Regions from separate parts of the Caballeronia eucalypticola genome, predicted to be linked through region 3. Evidence: predicted binding sites of a transcription regulator. Region 3 holds the regulator's gene; each other region holds the start of a gene.
What was found. Region 3 encodes FliA, which starts transcription of late flagellar genes. Its sites were predicted from a motif close to CTAAAGTTTNNNNNNNNNNNGCCGNTA; they were not measured.
Positions count from the first base shown of each region.

Region 1: a site for FliA is predicted at 1,499-1,525, ahead of ACMX25_RS07515 (DUF4088 family protein). Genes of this name have one in related genera too.
Region 2: a site for FliA is predicted at 4,759-4,785, ahead of fliD (flagellar filament capping protein FliD). Genes of this name have one in related genera too.

Region 1 covers NZ_JBLKRU010000004.1:238,648-245,518, forward strand. The annotation lists gene ACMX25_RS07510 (ATP-dependent helicase) at 1-603, shown strand, start outside; gene ACMX25_RS07515 (DUF4088 family protein) at 642-1,406, opposite strand; partial or broken gene ACMX25_RS07520 (CreA family protein) at 1,575-2,067, opposite strand; gene ACMX25_RS07525 (aldose epimerase family protein) at 2,375-3,436, opposite strand; gene ACMX25_RS07530 (FadR/GntR family transcriptional regulator) at 3,433-4,230, opposite strand; gene ACMX25_RS07535 ((Fe-S)-binding protein) at 4,360-5,103, shown strand; gene ACMX25_RS07540 (lactate utilization protein B) at 5,100-6,509, shown strand; gene ACMX25_RS07545 (LutC/YkgG family protein) at 6,506-6,871, shown strand, end outside.
Region 2 covers NZ_JBLKRU010000009.1:26,331-33,201, reverse strand. The annotation lists gene ACMX25_RS12840 (DUF1501 domain-containing protein) at 1-1,012, opposite strand, end outside; gene ACMX25_RS12835 (DUF1800 domain-containing protein) at 1,017-2,426, opposite strand; gene ACMX25_RS12830 (periplasmic heavy metal sensor) at 2,501-2,974, opposite strand; gene ACMX25_RS12825 (hypothetical protein) at 2,971-3,423, opposite strand; gene ACMX25_RS12820 (RNA polymerase sigma factor) at 3,420-3,995, opposite strand; gene ACMX25_RS12815 (YXWGXW repeat-containing protein) at 4,249-4,581, opposite strand; gene fliD (flagellar filament capping protein FliD) at 4,885-6,387, shown strand; partial or broken gene ACMX25_RS12805 (LysR family transcriptional regulator) at 6,649-6,871, opposite strand, start outside.
Region 3 covers NZ_JBLKRU010000001.1:369,173-376,043, forward strand. The annotation lists gene ACMX25_RS01760 (DUF433 domain-containing protein) at 1-281, shown strand, start outside; gene ACMX25_RS01765 (hypothetical protein) at 278-451, shown strand; gene ACMX25_RS01770 (Rieske 2Fe-2S domain-containing protein) at 469-1,563, opposite strand; gene ACMX25_RS01775 (GGDEF domain-containing protein) at 1,860-2,951, shown strand; gene ACMX25_RS01780 (RNA polymerase sigma factor FliA) at 2,985-3,716, opposite strand; gene ACMX25_RS01785 (MinD/ParA family ATP-binding protein) at 3,747-4,679, opposite strand; gene flhF (flagellar biosynthesis protein FlhF) at 4,672-6,384, opposite strand.

The DNA of each region.
Region 1 (6,871 bases), on a different contig from region 3:
GAGTTCGAAATGATCCGGCGCTGGTACGAACCGCATCTGGAACGCAATCACGAAGACGCGTCAATTCGCCATGGCGACGTGCTGCAGATGGAAAGCATCGCGTCTACGTATCCCACGCGCGAGCGTTTTCTCACCGAACTGACGCTTGATCCGCCCGATGCCACGAGCGATGAATCGGGTGTTCCGCTCATCGATGAGGATTATCTGATTCTCTCCACCATCCATTCGGCCAAGGGACAGGAGTGGAAGAACGTGTTCGTGATGAATGGCGTGGACGGTTGCATCCCGTCCGATATGGGCACGGGCAGCGACGAGGAAATTGATGAAGAAAGGCGGCTGTTGTACGTCGCCATGACGCGCGCAAAAGAGGATCTGCACATTGTCACGCCGCAGCGTTTCTACGTGCACAACCAGGTCCATATGGGTGACCGGCATGTGTGGGCGGCGCGTACGCGTTTCATCCCCGCGCATCTGATGCCGCAGTTCGAAGCGTGCGCGTGGCCCCCGGTCCCTGAGCCCGCCGCGCCGACGGCCGCCGGACTGGCCGCTGCGGCAAAGGCGAAAGTCGATATCGCCGCGCGGCTCAAGAAGATGTGGGAGTGAAGGGTTTCGTTTGAGCTCGCCAAGGGCTCAAGCTCCACTCAACGTTCCGCACGCGAAGGCTTCGGCGCTTTGCGCTCTGGCGTGAAGATCGTGCGCAACCAGTTGCCGAAGCGCGTGAACCCGTCATACGGCTCTTCAATAAAAATTTCCGGCTTGATCATGCGTATCTGCTCGAGCACTTGCTGTGCTTCCTGCTTTGCCACCGAGCCATGAAACATGCCGAGTCGCAGCAGGCAGCGCAGTTCACCGAGCTTTTCGCGCGCGGTCGATCCCGCGCTATGTTCTGTCGCAATCTTGGTTTCGTACACGCGTTGACGCAATGAATCGGCGAGACGCCATGCGGGCGTCTGCATTTTCATCTCCAGTTCCTGTATGTCCGATGCCGCCGACTTGATCTGCGACGCGAGCGTATCGATCTGCGCCGGGTCTCCGTTCGCCTCGGTCACGATCGCCGTCGCCCACGCGCGCGATGCCTTCACGAGATCGTCAGGTTTCCAGTCCGAGCGGACCGCAAAGCCGAAACCGTGTTCCCCGGCTTGACGCATCATCATTTCAACGACGTCGGGAAACTCCTTGTCGAGCGCCCGTTTCGCCCATGCGTACTGACCGTTTTGCAGCATTCGCTGCACTGCCTGTTCGGTCAGCGGCGTGGGGTTGTCGAGGAGTTTTGCGCGCAGGAAATCTTCGAACGTGGGCGTGACGAATTGCGGGTCGAACTTGAGCGACAGGCGAATCAGCGTCTCGAAGTCGCGGCGTAGCGCTGCGATCGTTTCGTCTTTAAATGTAAGGGTAATCTGACCCATGATGTTTCCCGGTTCCCGATCCCGTCGACCGGTTTCAGCCGGCGCGGAAAGACAGTCGGCGTCGCCATGAGGGCGACGGCCGTTCGTCTTTATATCGGCGTGGGGAGGGGAAACTTTAGGCCAGCTTTCAATTATTTCGTCGATGCTCGATCAACCGGCGCGGCGGTCTTATTTGACGGGAATGGTCGTGCCCGCTGGCATTGGCACGGCGGTCACGCTGTTCTTCGCGCTGCCGGTCGTAATCCGGTCGCTGTAGGTCAAGTAGACCAGCGTATTACGCTTGGCATCGGACTATACGCACTACATGCAGCGTCTTGAAGATAAACGACATCCGTTCCGAGAACACATCGGCTTTCTGCTTGAGCGGCGCATCGATCTTGATCGGCGCGACCTGACGGCAAGCTATGGAGGCCTCAGACGGGTCTTCGGCTATTCCCAGCGTTCCTTTAACGCCGCCCGTGCGGGCACGGGAGACGTAGCACGTGACGCCGGTGACCGCCGGGTCGTCGTACGCCTCGACCGTGACGCGATCCGAGCCGGTGAAGCGGAAATTCGTGTTGACGCTGGCTATTTCCTGGGCGTGCAGGGCAGGCGCAGCAAGCAACGCAACGAGCGACGAACATGACGCGAAAGACTTCAAGGAGAAGAGAGCGCGTTTCATCGGAATCCTTCGAGGAATGAGGAATTGAAAAAGGCGTCGTATTGTAACGACGCCTCGGTTCAATCCACGTGAAACCGCATGCCGCGCTTTCGCGTTACGTGTGAGCAATGCCGCGATCAGTGAAAAATCAGATACAGGATCACCAGCACGATCACCGGCACGCCAAGCAGCCAACCCAGTAGATAAGGCATTGTCTTCCTCCATTCGATTTCTGATTCGATGAATTCAGTATCGATGAGAGGCCGGCCCGCCGATACCCGCGCGTGTCCTATTCGACTGTAGGCGGGTTCCTATCGGCGGCACGTTTCTACTTCACACAAATGGCGTAGCGCGTGACCTGCCGATACCGCTCGTTGGGGCGCAACACGACGTCTTCCGCGTCGTCCATGTTGATCTGGTTTGGAAATCCACCCGCTTCGAGGCAGAGCGCGCCGTGCTTGTGATAGGTCACGCCGCGCTTGCCCGGCACGCCTTCGAGACTGTTGCTGGTGTAGAACACCAAGCCGCGTTCGGTGGTCGAGACGATCAGTTCGCGTCCGCTAGCCGGATGATAAACAGCCGCGACACGCCGCATTTCGGGCAGTTCGGTGACCGGCGCTTCGTTGCGCAACACAAAACAATGGTCGATACCGCCGCCCGCCAGCGTGAGTTGCTCGTTGTCGCGGGTATCGATACGCGGTCCGAGCAGCGCAGCCGTACGAAAGTCGAACGGGGTATCGGCGACGTCTTGCAGGTGGGTCGGAATCGTATGTTCATCGATGGCGAAAAACCGGTCGGCGGCAATCTCGATCTCGTGGTCGTGGATCGTAGTCGAGTCCACGCCCGACAGGTTGAAGTACGCGTGGTTCGTGAGATTGAGGGGCGTGGGGGCGTCCGTGAAGGCGTCGTAGGTGATCGTCAGTTCGCCCGCGTCGTTGAACGTGTAGGTCACCTGGACGGTGAGCGTGCCGGGAAAACCGTTATCGCCCGCGGGCGATTCCAGCGTGAACACCAACGCGTCTCCCCTGTGCTCCGCCTGCCATAGTTTGAAGCTGAAACCCTGGAAACCGCCATGCAGCGAGTTCGGCGGCTGATTCGCTTCGAGCGGGTACTCCACGCCATCGAGGGAAAAACGCGCGTTTGCAATGCGGTTCGCCCAGCGTCCGACGGTTGCGCCCATGTAGGCCGGACCCGTGGTGTACGCGGCGGGGGCGTCGTGGCCGAGCAGGATATCCGCCAGGTTGCCGTCGCGATCCGGCGCGAACCAGGAGACGAGAGCCGCGCCCAGATTCGTGACCGTTACCTTCGAGCCGTTGTCATGGCCCAGCGTGTGAAGATCGACAGGCGTACCATCCGCGAGGTTGCCCCAGTGGGTGCTGGAAAGGGTCATGGTGTGGTCTCCGGATTTTGATTTTTTGCCGGGTGGCGGGGCGCTTCGGGTTTAGCTTCCGGCTTGGATAAGCGGGGCAAGCGGTCACGATAAAGCCTACTGACGTAGTCAAGATGTTTGCCTGCGGCTTCCCGGGCGCGTAGCGGGTCGCGGGCGACGATGGCATCGAATATTGCCTGATGTTGCGCCAGCAAATCCGCTTCGACCTGATCGTCGTAGTCCACCAGCCGGTGCGATGTCAGCATCGATTCACGCACGAGTTCCTGCAGGCCGTGCATCACGTGGGCGAGGGCGAGGTTGTGGGTGGCATCGGCGATAGCGAGATGAAACGCGGCGTCGTGTTCGGCTATCCGCGTGCGTTTCGGTTCGATGGCGGCCGTCTTGAGCGCGTTGAACGCTTCGGTGATACGCGCCAGATCGGTTGCGGTGGCGCGTTCGGCTGCGTAACCCGTTGCCAGGGATTCGAGACCGTGGCGGAGTTCGAGGACATCGGCGCTGGCCGTCGGATGCTGGCTCAGCAACGCGGCGAGCGGCGCGGATACGAGTGGCGCGGTGACATCGGAGACCACGAAGCCGGTGCGCGCGGCTGCCTGGATGAATCCATCCGATTCCAGCCGGATCAACGCCTCACGCAGCGATGGGCGCGACACGTTGAGCTGCTCCGCGAGATCGCGTTCGGCAGGCAGACGTTGTCCGGGGAGTAACGCGCCGCTGGTGATCAGCGCGCGGATCTGGTCGGAGACGACATCGGTAATGCGCGTGCGGGTGTAGGAATGGACGGGCTGAAAAGGCATGGAAAGTTCGTTCGCGCTCGAGGTTTGGCAGTTTGACATGAAACGCTGCAAACTTTAAAGTCTTGGTCAGACCAAGCTTACCAAATTTTGGCAAATCGTTTGTCTTTCTGGCTCCCCACTGCCCATCCAATGAAAGTCGCCCTGTTCGTTCCCTGTTTTATCGATGCGTTCTATCCCGAAGTCGGCATCGCGACCCTCGAATTGCTCGAACGTCTGGGCGTGGAAGTCGATTACCCGGAGGAACAGACCTGCTGCGGCCAGCCGATGGCGAACAGCGGCGCGCAAAAGGAAGCGGCCGGCGCCGAGCGGGTGTTCGCCCGCAACTTCGCGGATTACGACTACGTGGTCGGTCCATCGGCGAGTTGTATTCATCACGTGCGCGAGCATTTGACGGCGATCGAGCAGACGGCAGCGGTGAAAAAGGTCCGCACGAACGCCTACGAACTGGTCGAATTTCTCCACGATGTCCTCAAGGTGCGCGAATTTCCGTGGGCCGAATTCCCACATCGCGTGGGCTTGCACAATAGCTGCAGCGCCATCCGGCACTTAAAGGAAGTGTCTGCATCGGAGATCAATGGAGCGCCATTCTCCAAACCGCGCGCGCTGCTGGAAGGCGTCAAAGGCATCGAATTCGTCGCGCCTGCGCGCCCCGATGAATGCTGCGGCTTTGGCGGCACGTTTTCCGTGACCGAGGAAGCGGTATCGGTGAGGATGGGGCAGGACAAGGTCCGCGATCACCTCGGCGCGGGCGCGCAATATATTGTCTCCGGCGATATGTCCTGCCTCATGCATCAGCAAGGCTGCGCAGAACGCCTGAAACTCGATGCGCGGTTTATCCACATCGCCCAAGTCCTGAATGGAGCACGCTCATGAGCGAGGTCGTGAAGGGAAAAAGCAAGCGGCTCGATCACGCGAAGGCGGCGGGTGCGTTTATCGCGAAGGAAGATCACGTCGCTTTCCACGATAAACGTCTCTGGGACCTGCGCAGCAAACGCGATGCGCAAGCGCACGGCATGCCCGAATGGGAGACGTTGCGCGAGCTGGCGTCGGGGATCAAGGAGCACACGCTTTCAAATCTTGCCGATTACCTCGACCAGTTCATTACGCAAGCCGAGTCGCACGGCGTGATCGTGCATTACGCTGCGACCGCGGAAGAGCACAACGAGATCGTCTACAAGCTGATGTCCGAGCGCGGTCTCACCACGCTTGTCAAAAGCAAATCCATGCTGACCGATGAATGCAAGATGCGCGAGTACATCGAACCGCGCGGCATTACGGTGATGGAAACGGATCTCGGCGAGCGCATCCAGCAACTGGATAACCAGGATCCGAGCCACATGGTCGTGCCCGCCGTGCATAAGCTGCGCGCGGATGTGGCAGAACTGTTCGGCCGGACGATCGGCACCGATCCAAAAAATAGCGACATCCACTATCTCGCTGAAAGCCAGCGCATGAACACGCGGCCTTATTTCGTACGCGAGAAAACCGCCGGCATGACCGGCTGCAACTTCGCGGTCGCGGAAACGGGAACGGTTGTTGTCTGCACGAACGAGGGCAACGCGGATTTGTCGGCGAATGTGCCGCCGCTGCACATTGCATCGATTGGTATCGAAAAGCTGATTCCCCGGATTTCCGATCTCGGCGTGTTCATTCGCATGCTGTCGCGCAGTGCGCTCGGCTCTCCGATCACGCAATACACTTCGCATTTCCGCGCGCCCCGGCCGGGCTCGGAGATGCATTACATTCTCGTCGATCACGGCCGTTCCGAGCGCCTCGCGATGGAGGATTTCTGGTACTCGCTCAAATGCATCCGCTGCGGCGCGTGCATGAATACGTGCCCGGTGTATCGGCGCAGCGGCGGCTTGTCGTACGGCTTTACGTACTCCGGGCCGATCGGCGCGATCATCAATCCTACTTACGATATGAAGCGTTTCAGCAGCCTGCCGTTTGCATCGACGCTCAACGGCAGTTGCACCAACGTCTGTCCGACGAAGGTCAATATTCACGAGCAGATCTACAAGTGGCGCGAGGTGATTGCAGCGAACCATGAAGTGCCGTTCGTGAAGCAGGAAGTGCTGAAGATGGCGGGGCGCCTGCTTGCCAGTCCGACGTTGTATCGAGGCACGGTTGCGTCGCTCGGCGGCGCGCTCAAGCGGCTGCCGAACTTCGTGCTTTATAACCCGTTGAACATCTGGGGCCGTCAGCGCGACTTGCCTGAAACGCCGGCTGAAACCTTCCACGAGTGGTACAAGAAAAATCGCAAGGCGGCGCCGAAATGACAACAACGCGTGAGGCTTTTTTAACGAAAATCCGTACGGCGCAACCGGCCGCGCGGCCGCGTCCCGACGTTCCACTCTTCGATACCCCGCCCGGTGAGCGCCTCGAACGCTTTCGTACCGCGCTTGCTGCAATGGGCGGGACGGTGGTCGAAGGCGAGTCGCTCGATACGGTGCGTGCGCTGCTCGTCGAGCGTTTTGGCGCGGGCGCGATAGTCGCGTCGGCGGTTCCGGGTATCGAAGGAAACCGCGCGCTCACCGCCGATATGTCCCCTGCGTTGCTTCAGGACGTTGACGCGGGCGTCGTGCGGGCGCGCTTCGGCGTGGCGGAAACGGGCTCGGTCTGGTTCAGCGAGGACGAATAC
Region 2 (6,871 bases), on a different contig from region 3:
GCAGATCCCGCCCCTGATACAGCGCCGACGGTGCGAGCCCCGGCCAGTCCGCCAGAATGCGGCCGCCTTGCACGGCGCCGCCCAGCAACATCGCGGCTGATGCCGTGCCGTGATCCGTACCGCCCGTGCCATTCGCCGTTGCCATGCGTCCGAACTCGGTCGCAACCAGGACGGTCGTGTTCGACCAGTGCTCGCCGAGGCCGTCGCGGATGGACGCCATCATGGTGTCGAGCGCCTTCAGTTGCGCGCCCAGCCGCGGGTTCTGCGCGCTGTGCGTATCCCATCCGCCGGTTTCGATCATCGCAATGCGCGGGCCGTCGCTACGGCCGAGGAAACTCGCGGCAAGCTTGCCAAGGCTCGCCGGGTCCTGACGCGCGCCGGCATCGGCGGCGAGCCCGCGAGCGTCCATCGCCGAGCTCCAGAGCGCGTGAAGCTGCGGGTCGCCCGAATAGAGTTGCGAGACGCGCACGAGCAGGTCGTCGGGCGCCTGCGGCAGCGCGGACGGCGCGTACGACGTCACCTCGGCACGCCCGCGCAACGCCAGCGGCACGGTAGGCGCGAGCGCGATTGCATTGGCTCTGGAAGCGGGCAGCATGGATACCAGCCGGTTCAGCCAGCCGTCCTTTATCTGGTAGGGCGACGTGCCACCGGTTTCGAGTACGTTCTGACCATCGAAGTGCGAACGGTCGCGATACGGCGATGCAATCGCATGCACGAACAGCGCTTGCTGCGCGGCGTACATCTTCGCCGTCTCGACAAGCGAAGGGTGCAGCGCGAACGTGCCATCGAGCTTCGTTGCGGTCGACGGATCAATCGCAAGCGCTCCGCGCAAACGTGCATATGCGGGATCGGCATAAGGCACGACGATGTTGAGACCATCGGCGGCGCCGCGCTGGATCACGAACACAAAGCGCCGGTCCGACTCCACCGAAGCGAATGCCATGCGCGACCCAATCAGCATGGCGCCGGCGCCAGCACCCGCGCACCACAAGAAATTCCGACGCGTGGTCATCGTGTTATCTCCGTTGGAAATCAGGCGAAACAAGCAGCAACGCAAGTGCCGTCGGTGCACTCTCCGCACGAGATAGTTCGGATGCCGTAGCATCGCTTAATGAACCGGCAAGCAACTGGTTGCCGAGTGTGCGTGCATCGAGGGTATCGCCAACGCGTGATGCAAAACGCTGCGCCAGTTCCACCCGGCGCACGAGCGCGTCGGGGGCGGCCCAGCTTGCGGCTATGTCGTCGTAGCCTGCAGGCGACCCCGGCCGCCACACTGGCTGGCCGAGCTGGGTCAGCAAAGGCGCAATCTGCAGGATGCCTAGATCGTTGAGCCCCAGCCCTCGTAGCGACGACACCGTCCAGTCCCAAGGCGTCTTGAACTTGGCATCGACCGGCGACCACGCTTCAGGCGAATCGATCAACACCTGGTACACGCTGGACAGGTCGCCATTCGTCGCGCTGAACACGCCGGCCAGGCGATCGACTAGCGCGGGCGGCGGGGTATCGGCGACAAAATGCCGGGCGAGCTTGACCGCAATGTGCTGCGCGGTCGCGGGTGAGGCAGCCAGATCGTGCAGTACCGCAAGCGCTTGCTGCTCGCCAGGCTGATCGTATTGCCGGTTCATGATGGTCCGTGTTCCCGGTTCATGCAGCGGCTCACGAAACACGAATTGCCCGGGCGAGGCGGCGTCCTTACGCTGGGTCCCCACGCTCATTGCGCCGATGCTCCAGCCCGTCAGCGCACGGGCGAATTCGGTCACGTCGTTCTGGTCGTAGCCGCTGCGCACGCCAAGCGTATGCAACTCCATGATCTCGCGGGCCAGGTTCTCGTTCAGTCCGGGCTTGCGGTCAGGATGCTTCATGGCGGCACGCTCGGCCGCGGGGCTATCGGGGCCGACTGAGCGCGCCTGATCGAGGAAGATCTGCATCGCCGGATGACGTTCGGCCGCGACTAGCATGTCTTCGAATCGGCCCAGTACATGCGGACGGATAGCTTCAGTTTCGAACGAGCCGGCAAGCATGGCCACGGGTGGCTTTTCCACCGATACCGCAAAATGGTTCGACCAGAAAACCACCAGCCGCTCGACAAACGGCGTGGACGTTTGCAGCGCGCTTAGGAATCGCGCGTTGACCGCTGAACGGTAGATATCGCGGAGTTTTTCGTTATAGGCCTTGCGCACGGCCTGGTTGTTGTCGGCGCCGGCGTTGCGGATGGCGCTCTGGCGCTCGGCAAATTCGGCTGCGAGCGCGCTGCTTGATGGTTGGTCTCCTAACGCTGGCGGCGTTACTTGATAGCTTGCGCCGGAGAGCTGGCTCTTGAGCCAGCCCTTTGGATCGGACGGAGCGATGGCGCCCGCGCGGGCACCGAGTCCGAAGCGATTCAGCGCGATCGCAGCAGGGGTTACAGCAGGGGTTACATCAGCCATGGCTGTTCCCACGAATCAAGTTGGTATGGTGCTTGAACGGTGGGGCTGCGTGAATCCGTCGCTGCGCCCCAAGTTTATTTTTTAGGCGGCGGTCCGACATGCAGCGGGCCGTGGCGCTCCAGCGCATCGACGAGTTTGAGCCGTTCATCGGGCGTCAGTGTGCTGGCGAATTCAGCCACCGTCGCCTCGACCCGCGCACGCACCGCAACGTCCGCTTCACGCGTGCGGGCGAGCGCTGTGTCAAGCGCGGCGCGATCGAATTGCGGCGCAACAAGCGCTTGCACGACATCTAACCTGCCCGAGCGCGCGCTAATGATCAGGGGCACGCTCTCACGGCGCGTCTGCCGCAGCGCTTCACGCAACTGGTCCTGACGTTCCGGGGGGAGCTCAGCCGCGGCGAAACGCAAGCCGCGTTGCTGCGCCAGCACCTCTGCCTTTTGCTTCGCCACCCATCGATACGTCCCGCCCGCGATTGCGCCGAGCAGGAAAATGTTGAGCACCAGTGACACGATCAGCAGTGTCTTGAGCCGGGTTATCGCCATGGTCATTGGTCGCTCCAGTCGGCCGTTGCGCTGCTAAATACGGTGCTTTCACCGGTTTGATCGAAGAGGCTCGGCGGGTTCGCCGGCGTGTTGTAGATAGACCCGGTCAACGAAATGGCCAGCACGCCCGCAGCGATTCCGGCCACCCCCGCGCCCACGAGACCCGCGCCCGAGATCCACCAGTGCGGCCGTTTCCACGCGGCTTGCTGACGGGGCGGCTTGATCTGTACAGGCGGTGCGGACGCCAGGATGCGCCGGACCAGTTCGGATTCGGGCGCGGCAACGCTGTGCCTCGAGAGCACAAGGTCGAGCGCCTGGGCGTCGGCCAGAGCGGCCAGAGCGGCAGGGTCACGTTGAGCGAGCAGCGCTTCGGCTTCTGCGCGTTCGGCGGCCGGCCAATGTTCCGGCGTGGCGCCATAAGCCTGGGTGAGGCGGCGAAAACGTTCGGGGGTCATCGGCGTTCCTTTCCAAAGACATGCTCGCCGCGTTCGCCGGCAAGACGGCTGCGCAACGTGCGGCGTGCGCGCGAGAGCAGGCTTTCCAGCGCTTCCACGCTGATGCCCATCAAAGCCGCAGCCTCGACGTTCGATAGTTCCTGGTAATACTGCAATACCAGTGCCTCGCGCTGGCGTGCCGGCAGCGCGGCGAGCGCGGCGGCAATGCGCTCGCTGCGCGCGGTCTCGTCGAGTTGATCTTCCGGCAGCGGCGCCTGGTCGACGGGTTCGGGCGCGTCGTCTTCCGCGACGACATCCTGACGGCGACGCAAGCGGTCATAACACAGGTTGAGCGCCACGCGGTGCAGCCAGGTGTCGAAGCGAGCCTGGCCGCGCTGCCAGCGCGACGCCTGCCTCCAGATCCGTACGAACGCTTCCTGTGCCACGTCGCTTGCCTCGTCACGGTCTCCCAGCATCCGGGTCGCGAGCGCGAGCAGCCGCGGCAGTTTGCGCGCGACCATCTCGCGAACCGCTCCGGGTTCCCTGCCATCGATACGCGCTAACAACTCCGCGTCCGGATCTTCTTCTTTCAATGTTTTTTGTCTCGCAGTACATGTTCAACAGCCTGCGCCGGGAAGGATTGCGACCCGGTGCGCCGGCGCGAGGACTGCTCAGTACACGACGACCGCCGGCCGATAATAAGCCGGCCGCGCGGGATAAACGACACACGCGGAAAGTGCCGCGGCGGCAAACACAATAACGACCAGCGTTTTAAACATGATGTCTGTCCTGGCTCGGAAGGTGATGGAGCTACGGTGAACGTAGGTGACCGTAGCTGAGCGCTGATTAGCGGGCCCAGTGACCTTCGATCCATCGCCAGTTAGGTCCGCGCTGCACCCAGTGACCCGGCACCCAGCGTGCGCCGATCCGCACCGGCCGCCAGTGGCCCGGCACCCATTCGTAGCCGCGGCCGGCCCACCGCCAGTGGCCGCCGTCCCACACATATCCGGGACGCGCGACGGGCACGACTTCCGTGCGCATTGGCGGCGGCGCCGACGGGGCAATGATGACCGCTTGCGCGAATGCCGGCACGCTGGTCAGCGCGGCCACGGCAGTGAGGAGAGCCAAGGCGGTCTTGACTGCAAACGTGGATGAAGCCCGATCTTTTAGTGCTTTCATAACGGTTCCCTGAGATTGAAAAGACGCTCGATGCAGATGTCTGTCGAGTGCTTAAACGCGCGCTTCAGAAAAATCCGTCGCCTAATTTTTGTTTTCTACTCGGGTTGAGTAAACGGGCTTGGCACTGCTCCGGGTGCCCCAGTTTGTAATCTATTAGCAAATAACATGAAAACTTAACTAAAGTATTGTGTTGGCTTACCGTAATATTAAGGTGATTGATCGCAACATTGGCGCAGGTACTTAACTGAGTGAAGCCTGCGTGTCGATCACCCCAACGAGCTAACCAAGGGAGTTCCAGTTTCTATGTCTGACGCAATCAAGTCTGCGGGACAATCTCTGATCAACGGCTCGACCGGCAAAAACACTGACGTCCCCGCGCTTGTCGCGGCTATCGTCAATGCGCGGGTCGCCGGATTGAACGCGGCTAACGTGGCAAAACAGAAGACCAGTACCTCGCAACTGACCGCCGTGGGTTCGTTGAAATCGGTCATGTCGCTGTTGCAAAGCTCGCTGGCGTCCCTGTCCGATGGCAGCGCGTTGTCCGCTGTCATCGCCAAGGCCGACGGCAAGGGTCTGACGGCCACTGCAGGCAAGGGCGCGACCACGGGCAGCTACGCGATCCAGGTCACTAACATAGCGACATCGCAAAGTATTACCTCGGGTGCGTTCGGCGCGAAGGAAACGCTCGGAACCGGCACGCTGAAACTCTCGGTGGGCGGCTCGGACGTTTCGATCAACATCGATTCGTCGAACAACACGCTCAGCGGCATTGCAGCCGCGATCAATTCGGCTTCCGGCAATCCGGGCGTAAGCGCAACGGTGATCACCGGTACGGACGGCGCCCATCTCGTGCTGCACTCATCGACGACGGGCAAGGCAAGCGGTATCTCGGTGGAGGTCACGCCAACCGGCTCGGGCGACAACACGGGGTTATCGAAGCTCAACGTCAGCTCGTCCATATCGACCGTCGACCCAACGGACCCGGCCAAGACCGTGGCGCCGTACACGACCATTGAGACATCGGCGAACTGGAAGCAAACCGCGGCCGGCAGGGACGCGTTGCTGACGGTGGCCGGCACCGAGGTCAGCAGCCCGACCAACAGCGTGACATCGGCTATTGTGGGCTTGTCGATCAACCTGACTTCCGAGTCCGTCGGCACGACCCAGACGCTGAGCATCAGCGCCGACACAACCGCCCAGCAGACCTCGCTCAAGGCTTTCGTCACGGCGTATAACAATTTCATCAGCATGGCTGCGTCGCTGACTTCCTTCGATGCGTCGCAACCCAAGGGTTCGCAAGGTGGCCCGTTGCTCGGCGACTCGATGATGAACACGGTCAGGAACGCGCTTGCCACCGTGATCAGCAAGGGCGTCCCGACTTCTGCGGGCGGCGTCAAGGGAATGGCGAACCTGGGGTCAATCGGCATCACGCTGCAAAAGGACAGCACGTTGAAGATTGACGAAACCGTGTTGAACGCAGCGTTGACCACCAAGCCCGGCACGATCAACGCATTGTTCAGCGCGGGCTCCGGCATCGGCGCGGAGATGAACAAGACCCTCACGACTTTTCTGAAGAAAGATGGCCTGATCGATAACAGGACAAACGCGCTCAACAAGGACCTCGACAACATCAAGGTCCAGGGCACGAAGCTGGATGCATTCGCCACGCAACTGACGAATAGCTACAACGCGCAGTTCACCGCGCTCAATACGCTGATGGCGCATATGGCTAGCAATGCGAGCTATCTGACTGCGTTGTTCGGCGGGGCTAACAGCGCGGGCGCACTGGCCGGCGGCAGGGGTTGACCGGCAACGCACCGCGCGCCGAGTAACGTCATGCGACGGAGGACACGTCAGGCGGTGCGCGCGTTCCCGATGTGCAGATCGTTAAATGTTGTTAGATCGGCCCCTGAAATATTCCATTTCGGCGCGAATGCGGAGACACTGGGATCACCCTTCTGAGGGTGTGTCCCGCGACGAAGTTCCTCCTCGTCGTGCTTGAGTCCCATCCCGCCTGGGTGGGACTTTTTTTAACGTGCGGGTCCTTCCTCGCCACCACGGAACAGGTCGCGCGATGGAATAGAAAAGAGCCGTGGTCTGCCCTTCATCCTGAAGGCGTCGGCTCATGATGATGGGCGACGTGGGACCAGGTTCTGGAAGGTGCCGATAGACCACCCCATGTACCCTTAAACCATCGACACTCTCAGGGACAAGCGACACACCCACTCGCGCCGCAACGAGTCCAAGCGCTGTCTGCAACTCTCGCACTTCGTGTACGGAGGCCGGTTCA
Region 3 (6,871 bases):
TGGTGTTTGAACACATCGTTCGGCCGGCGTTGTACATGGGGATCGAATTTGCAGGTGACAGTCAAGCAACGCGTTGGTGTCCGCTCAATCGCAACAAGGTGATCGTGCTCGATCCGGCAATCGCGTTTGGCAACCCTGTGCTCACTGACCATGGCGTCAGAACGCATAGTGTCGCCGAGACCTTCAAGGCCGAGAAAAACAAGGAGATGGTCGCATCATTGTTTGATATCCCGCTCGCCGCAGTCGAAGCCGCCATCCGCTACGAGCAGATGGCAGCATGAAGTACTTCTTCGACAATAATCTTTCCCCGCATCTGGCTCACGCCATCCAGGAACTCTGCCGAGTGGAAAAGACTGTCGCGCGTGCCATCCATCTGCGTGATGTGCTACGTTTCGAGTGCCATGGCGGTACAGCGGCGGAAAATTCGAACAAATTCCGCTGTAGTCCATGAGCGAAGTACGACGGCCTCTATCCCCCACCCAACTCCGTCCCGTACCCCCATCCCCGTTCCCTCAAGTACTGTCGATACCCCACCGACAGTCGATCACAAACCTGATGCAACTCCGCGTGCGGATCGAGCGGAAGCCTCTTCGGCCATTGCGATTCCACTATCGGCGTGTCCTGCATCAGTATCCGCATATTGAAGTCATACAACGCTTCATCCGAGTGCGTCGACTTGTCCTCAAACACCGACACCATCCACGCCCGCGTCTCCGTTTCACTCACCGGCGACGCCACCAGCAATAGGTGCAACGCCCCCGCACCGTGCTGCGCCGCTTTCGACAGACTCGCCACCAGCGGCCGTTTCACTCGATACACATAGTAAATATCCACGCCCTCCTGTCCCGGCAATCCCGCCGGTTGCCAAAACCGGCATTGCCGAGCCTCAAGCCCGTCATCGATTGAAATTACTTCGTAATCCTGTACTTCTGCGTGCGATGCGTCACCGAGAATGCCTGTGTGCACAAACGGGAAGTGCGCCATATCGAGGAAATTCTCGACCACGCGCGGCGCCGATGAACGCACGGTCTGCGCCGCAAGATTGATCCGGCGCGCGCCCGGCCTGTCGTTTGCCGCGTACTCCGGAAAGAAATCGAGCTGACGCGACGGCTCACCAAGGCACGTCCACACCACGCCGTATTTCTCTTCCACGCGATACGTCAGCGCGCAAGCGCGCTTCGCGGGGCGTATCGACGGATTGGAGGGGATGTGGATGCACTGGCCATCGACGTCGTAACGCCAGCCATGATACGGACACGTAATCAAGCCGCCCGTCACCGATCCCAACGATAACTGCGCCCCACGATGCGGACAGCGATCACGCCAGACGTGGACATCGGTGGAGATATCGGGCGGTGCTGCCGGACCTACAGCCTCCGACGCGTTGCGCCAGACCACCAGTCGCTCGCCTGCCACTACGAACCCACGTAATTCCCCGGCGGGAACGTCGGCGCTGTTACACACAGGCAGCCATTCGCCGAGCAACGCGGCATCGCGCGCGGAGTGAGAGTCATCGGTAGCGTTTATGTCGCCAGTTGAAAGCGCGGATTCAAAGGGTTGCATCGGGCGTCGAAAAATCTACGTAGTGAATAAGAAGCCAAGAAGCCAAATGAAGGTCCGAACATCGATTCGAAAACAAGCGAGGCACAAACGCAACTCGCCAAAACAAAATACCCGGGCGCGCCGCGTGCGTACCACTCGTCCCAAGTGGATCGTAACGAATCAGCATCGGTCCGCCAAAATCTGGCTGAATCAGGCGATTTTCGGCCACTTTTTAGCGACGCAGTACGATTGCAATTCTGTACTACGCAGAAACTGCATAAAACGCGGCATCGATCAGCACATCAGGGAGACTCAGAATGGGGCAGGCGAATGACCCCTTGCATCGGCACCGCGGTTACGTGTGGTCGACTTTTCTCGATCCGGAAAAAGAGCAGGCGACGCTAAGAGTCATACTGTGCGGCCTCGCAACGGCCGTGTACGGCGTGCTGGCGTGGACCATTCCAACGCCCGCCGCCATTGCCAGCTTCCATGCGCTCGCGCTCTATCTGATCTATGGAGTAGCGACGCGGCTAATCATCAGCAGAATGCAACGGCAGTCGAATCTGCGCCTCGCATTCACCACTGTCGCCGATCAGGCCCTGCTCACCGTGATCCTGGGTGCCGGAGGCGCACTCACCTTGCCCATGCTATGGGCGGTCTTCCTCTTTCTGATCGGCGCGGGCGGGCGTTACGGCAAGCGCACGCTGGCATTGTCGTGTGTCACGGCGATGGTGGGCATCGTCGCGTTGTCGGTACTGCAGCCGTGGTGGATGATCAATCGCTCCGCGGCGCTCGGGATTGGCTTGAGTGTGTTCGGCGCATCGGTCTACCTCGCCGTGCTGGTCGGCCGGCTCGGCAGTGCGAACCGCGACCTCGCGCTCAAGGCGGGCACCGACCCGCTCACGGGTTTGAGCAACCGCTACATGCTGGAGCAGACCATCGGCCGGGCAATGATCGCGATATCGACGGGACAGGAAGGCGCGACCGCGTTGCTGATGATCGATCTCGACGGCTTCAAGGAAGTCAACGATACCTATGGCCACGAAGTCGGCGACGTCGTGCTGCAAACTTTCGCGGGCCTGCTGGCAAGAAGGGTAAGAACCACCGATACAGTCGCGCGGCTAGGCGGCGATGAATTTGTCGTGCTGGCGCGGCACGTGACGGGCAATCACGCGGTGCAGACGGTGGCAAACGGCGTGCACGCGGTGCTCGAGGAAATGAAGTCGGTGCAGGACCGGGTGGTGAATGTATCGGCGAGCATTGGTGCTTGCCTGATCTCGCCGGACTTGAGTCCCGGCTACAGAGATATTGCCGTGCTGATGCGCGCCGCCGATCGCGCGATGTATCGCGCCAAGTCATTGGGCAAAGGCCAGACAGAGTTCGCGGCGGACGCGGATTTCGAAACCTGACTGGTTTCCATCCGTCTTTTCATTCGCCGATACTCAAGCCTCCACGCCCGACCAAGCCTGTTCCCGCAACTTGGCCCGCAGCCGCGCAACGGCCTGGCTATGCAACTGGCAGACACGCGATTCGCTGACTTCCATCACGGCGCCAATTTCGCGCAGATTCAAGCCCTTCTCGTAGTACAAGCTCATCAGCAGCTTTTCGCGCTCAGGCAATTTATCGATTGCCTCGACCAGCGCCGAACGCAAGCTTCCATCGAGCAACGCGGAAAGCGGGTCGGCTTTATCGACGCAATAACGATCGAGAAACGGCTCGTCATCGGAAGACCGGTCGAAGTCTTCGTAATAGATCAACTGGCTGCCATGCAGATCCTGCAGCATGGCCTGATATTCGATCAGCGGCATGTTCAGATGCTCAGCCACTTCCTGCTCGCTCGCCGAGCGTCCAAGATGCTGTTCAACCTTGTGCACCGCGGATTCCACTTCGCGCGAAGTCTTGCGCATGCTGCGCGGAAGCCAGTCGTTGGCGCGCAACTCGTCGAGCATCGCGCCGCGAATCCGCTGGCTGGCGTAGGTCTCGAACTGAGCGCCTTGATCTTCTTTATAACGGCTGGCGGCATCGAGCAAACCGATCATGCCGGCCTGGATCAAGTCATCCAGATCGACGCTAGCCGGCATTTTCGCCACGAGTTGCAGGCCAAGCCGGCGCACCAACGGTGCGTAGCGGGTCAGGACCTCGGACTGTGACAGTTTTCCCTGGGCGTTATACATCGCATTCACCTTGTTCCTTCTCTTGCTGCATCACACGGACGCGGCGCTGCTCATCGCAAGCTGCATCAATGGTGTTTCCGTGCGGCGAACCGCGCCGGAGTTGATCGAGCGCTCCAATCCGTGCGGCGTTTCCGCTCGCAAGGACTGCACGGGCCATTCAAACTGCGACGCTTTCGGCATCGGCCAGTACTGCAATTCAGCGGCAATCTGCCGATAATCCCGGGCGGCCGCCGTCGCCGGAAAAGCTTCCACCGCGCAACGCGATAGTTCATGCGCCCGCGCCACGCGCGGATCTTCTGCTACGCAACCGGCAGGCATGAGTTGCACCGCGAGATAACGATTGGCGACGCCGGCGAGGTTATCGAAGGCGATTTTCGCGTCTGCGCCGTTCTTCACGTGATTCACGACAACTCGGAACCGGCCGATCGCGTGTGCGTAGTGCAGACGCTTGATGCAGGCGTACGCCTCGGTGATCGCGGCGGGCGCTACGCGGGTCACGATCACGAAGTCGTGCGCTTGCACGGCCAGATTTGAGAGCGCGCCGCTGCGATCGAGCTGGGTATCGATCAGGACGACATCGGCGGGTCCGTCAAGCAGCACCCGGCAATGCGCGGCGTCCTGGCTGATGCGTTCATCGCGAGGCGCGGCAATCACCGAAAAGCCGAACGGCGTGCGCGTGACGGCGTCCTGCAAAAAACGCTTGCCGGACAAGACCGCGCCCAGTGCACCGTTATCCGGCACCTTGGCCAGCCGGGTCACCGACAACCCGTTCTGGCGTTCATCGATTACCAGCACATCCTTGCCTTGCGCGGCGAGGGCGGACGCGAGGTTCACCACCGTCGACGTATTGCCGCTTCCGCCCATTCCACCTGCCGGGGCGCCACACACCGCGACGACCCGCGAGCCATTGCGCGTCAGCAGCCGGCGCAGGCCTTCAGCCTGATCGGACACGAACTTATCCAAAGTGAACCTCATGCAGTTCGGTGGAAGCGCGCGCGGAAAGCGCGGACAGGAGCGGCGGCACATCGTCGTCTTGCGGCACGAACGGCGAGCCGTCGCGCGGGATGCAGAAGGCGCTTTTAATCAGGAAGCGCTTGGTCGCGACATACAGGTTTTCCGGCACCTTCTGTCCCGTCGATACGTAATGCACGGGCAGCTTGTAGCGGATCACGGTGTCGAGCACGCCGCCCAGGTTCGTGGCTTCGTCGAGCTTGGTCAGGATGCAGCCCGCGAGCGGCGGCTGGTCCGGCGTGCTCTGGTACGCCTGAACTACTTCGTTTAACGTATCGCCGTGGCTGGTTGCGTTGAGCAGCAGCAGGCGTTGCACCGGATGGCCGGCGCCGCACAACATGGCGATGTGATCGGCCACAGTGCGGTCACGCTGGCTCATGCCAATCGTGTCGATGAGAACAATGTGCTTGTTACGCAGTTCGGAGAGCGCGAGTTGAAGGTCGCCCGCGTCTTTCACCGCATGCACCGATACCCCGAGGATCTTGCCGAAAATACGCAGCTGTTCGTGCGCGCCGATCCGGTAGCTGTCGGTGGTAAGCAGCGCGACCTTGCTGGCGCCAAAGCGCATTACGCAGCGCGCGGCGAGCTTGGCGGTGGTCGTGGTCTTGCCTACGCCCGTCGGTCCCATCAGCGCGAAAACGCCGCCGCGGTTCATCATCGATTCTTCGCTGTCCATGACGGGCAGGTTGTTTTCGAGCACTTGCTGAACCCATTCCATCGACGCTTCGGCTTGTTCGATCTCCGGCATGTTGTCGATCAGCATCCGGACCAGTTGCGCGGAGAAACCAGCAGCGAACAGGCGCTTGGTCAGTGCGGCGTGGTTCGGGCTGCGGCGTTGGCGATCACCCCACAGCAAGCCGGCGAAGTGCTCTTCCATCATGCCGCGCATCGACGACAGTTCATTCATGACGGTGTCGTTCACGACTTGCTCCATGCGGCTGCGGATGGCTTCAGTCACAGCGGCAGCCGCCGATGCCGGCAGGCCCGCGAACGCGCCTTCCTGCATCGAACTGGCGGATTGGGCCGCGGACGTGTTGGCTTCCTGCTGGAACTGGGCCTGTGCGGTTTTTTGTTCTGCGCGGCGAGCGGCGAGTTGCGCCGCTTCGCGGGTCCATCCCGGGGCTTGCGAGGATGCCTGCGGCGTGACGGTCACGGGATTACCCAATCCCTTCGCAATCGCCGACGATGCGCTCAGCGCGCGCTGCGGCGCGGTTTCAGCGGCCGACTGCGCCACCCGGCGGGCATGTTCGATCAGCCAGGGATTCGATTCAGCCATCGTGCGCGATACGTCGTCTGCTTGCGGTTCCGGCTCGAAATCATCCAGCGGTTCGGGATTGGCGCCGAACACTGACGAAAAGACATCGCCGTTCGCGTAGGGGTTGGAACCCGCGTTCGAATTCGAACTCGGCTGCTCGTAGGACCGTGACGGCCCCGCCAACTGATGATTGCCGGCCGACTCCCGCAGCTTCATTTCGCGATGCTGAGCGGCGGCTTTCGGAGATATCTTCGCGAGATCGCCGTCGGCGACCGCAACGATCTCGACGCTGCCGTCTTCGGTTACCCGATTTGACAACACGACCGCATCGGGGCCCAGTGCTTCACGGACGAGCCGGAACGCTTCGCGACTCGTGGCACCGATGAATTTGCGGATGTTCATTTACCCCCCGATGAGCTCGCGCTCACTTTGATCTGTTGCGGTTGACCGGTGCGCCACGTTTTGAGCGACGTACCGTTTTCCTGTGAATGAATTATTGCAAGGGTGGGTGTCGGGCCATCGGCTGATAAGAGCCGGGAAAGCGGGGTAATTCGGGAGATCGATGCCGGAAGCGGTTCGCGGGCGGCGTCGGGGAAGTGCGGGAAGGTTTAAACGTCAGACAATTGCAATGGTGTTCACGGCAACTGCAATGAAAGACTCGTAGAGATATTTCATTACCCGTCGTGTTATTCCGCTGCAGGGCCGCGGTGATTATTTCGCCTCTCGTTTTATTGTTCCGCAACACCGCGCCCTATAGTTCGTAATATCGATCTTATTGAGTTTTTGAAACGACTTCAATCAAGTTTGAAAATCAATGAACAGTGATTGACTCGACAAAATATCTATCGTCCATCAAGACGAACCTACCTATAATAAATCGAAGGACAAT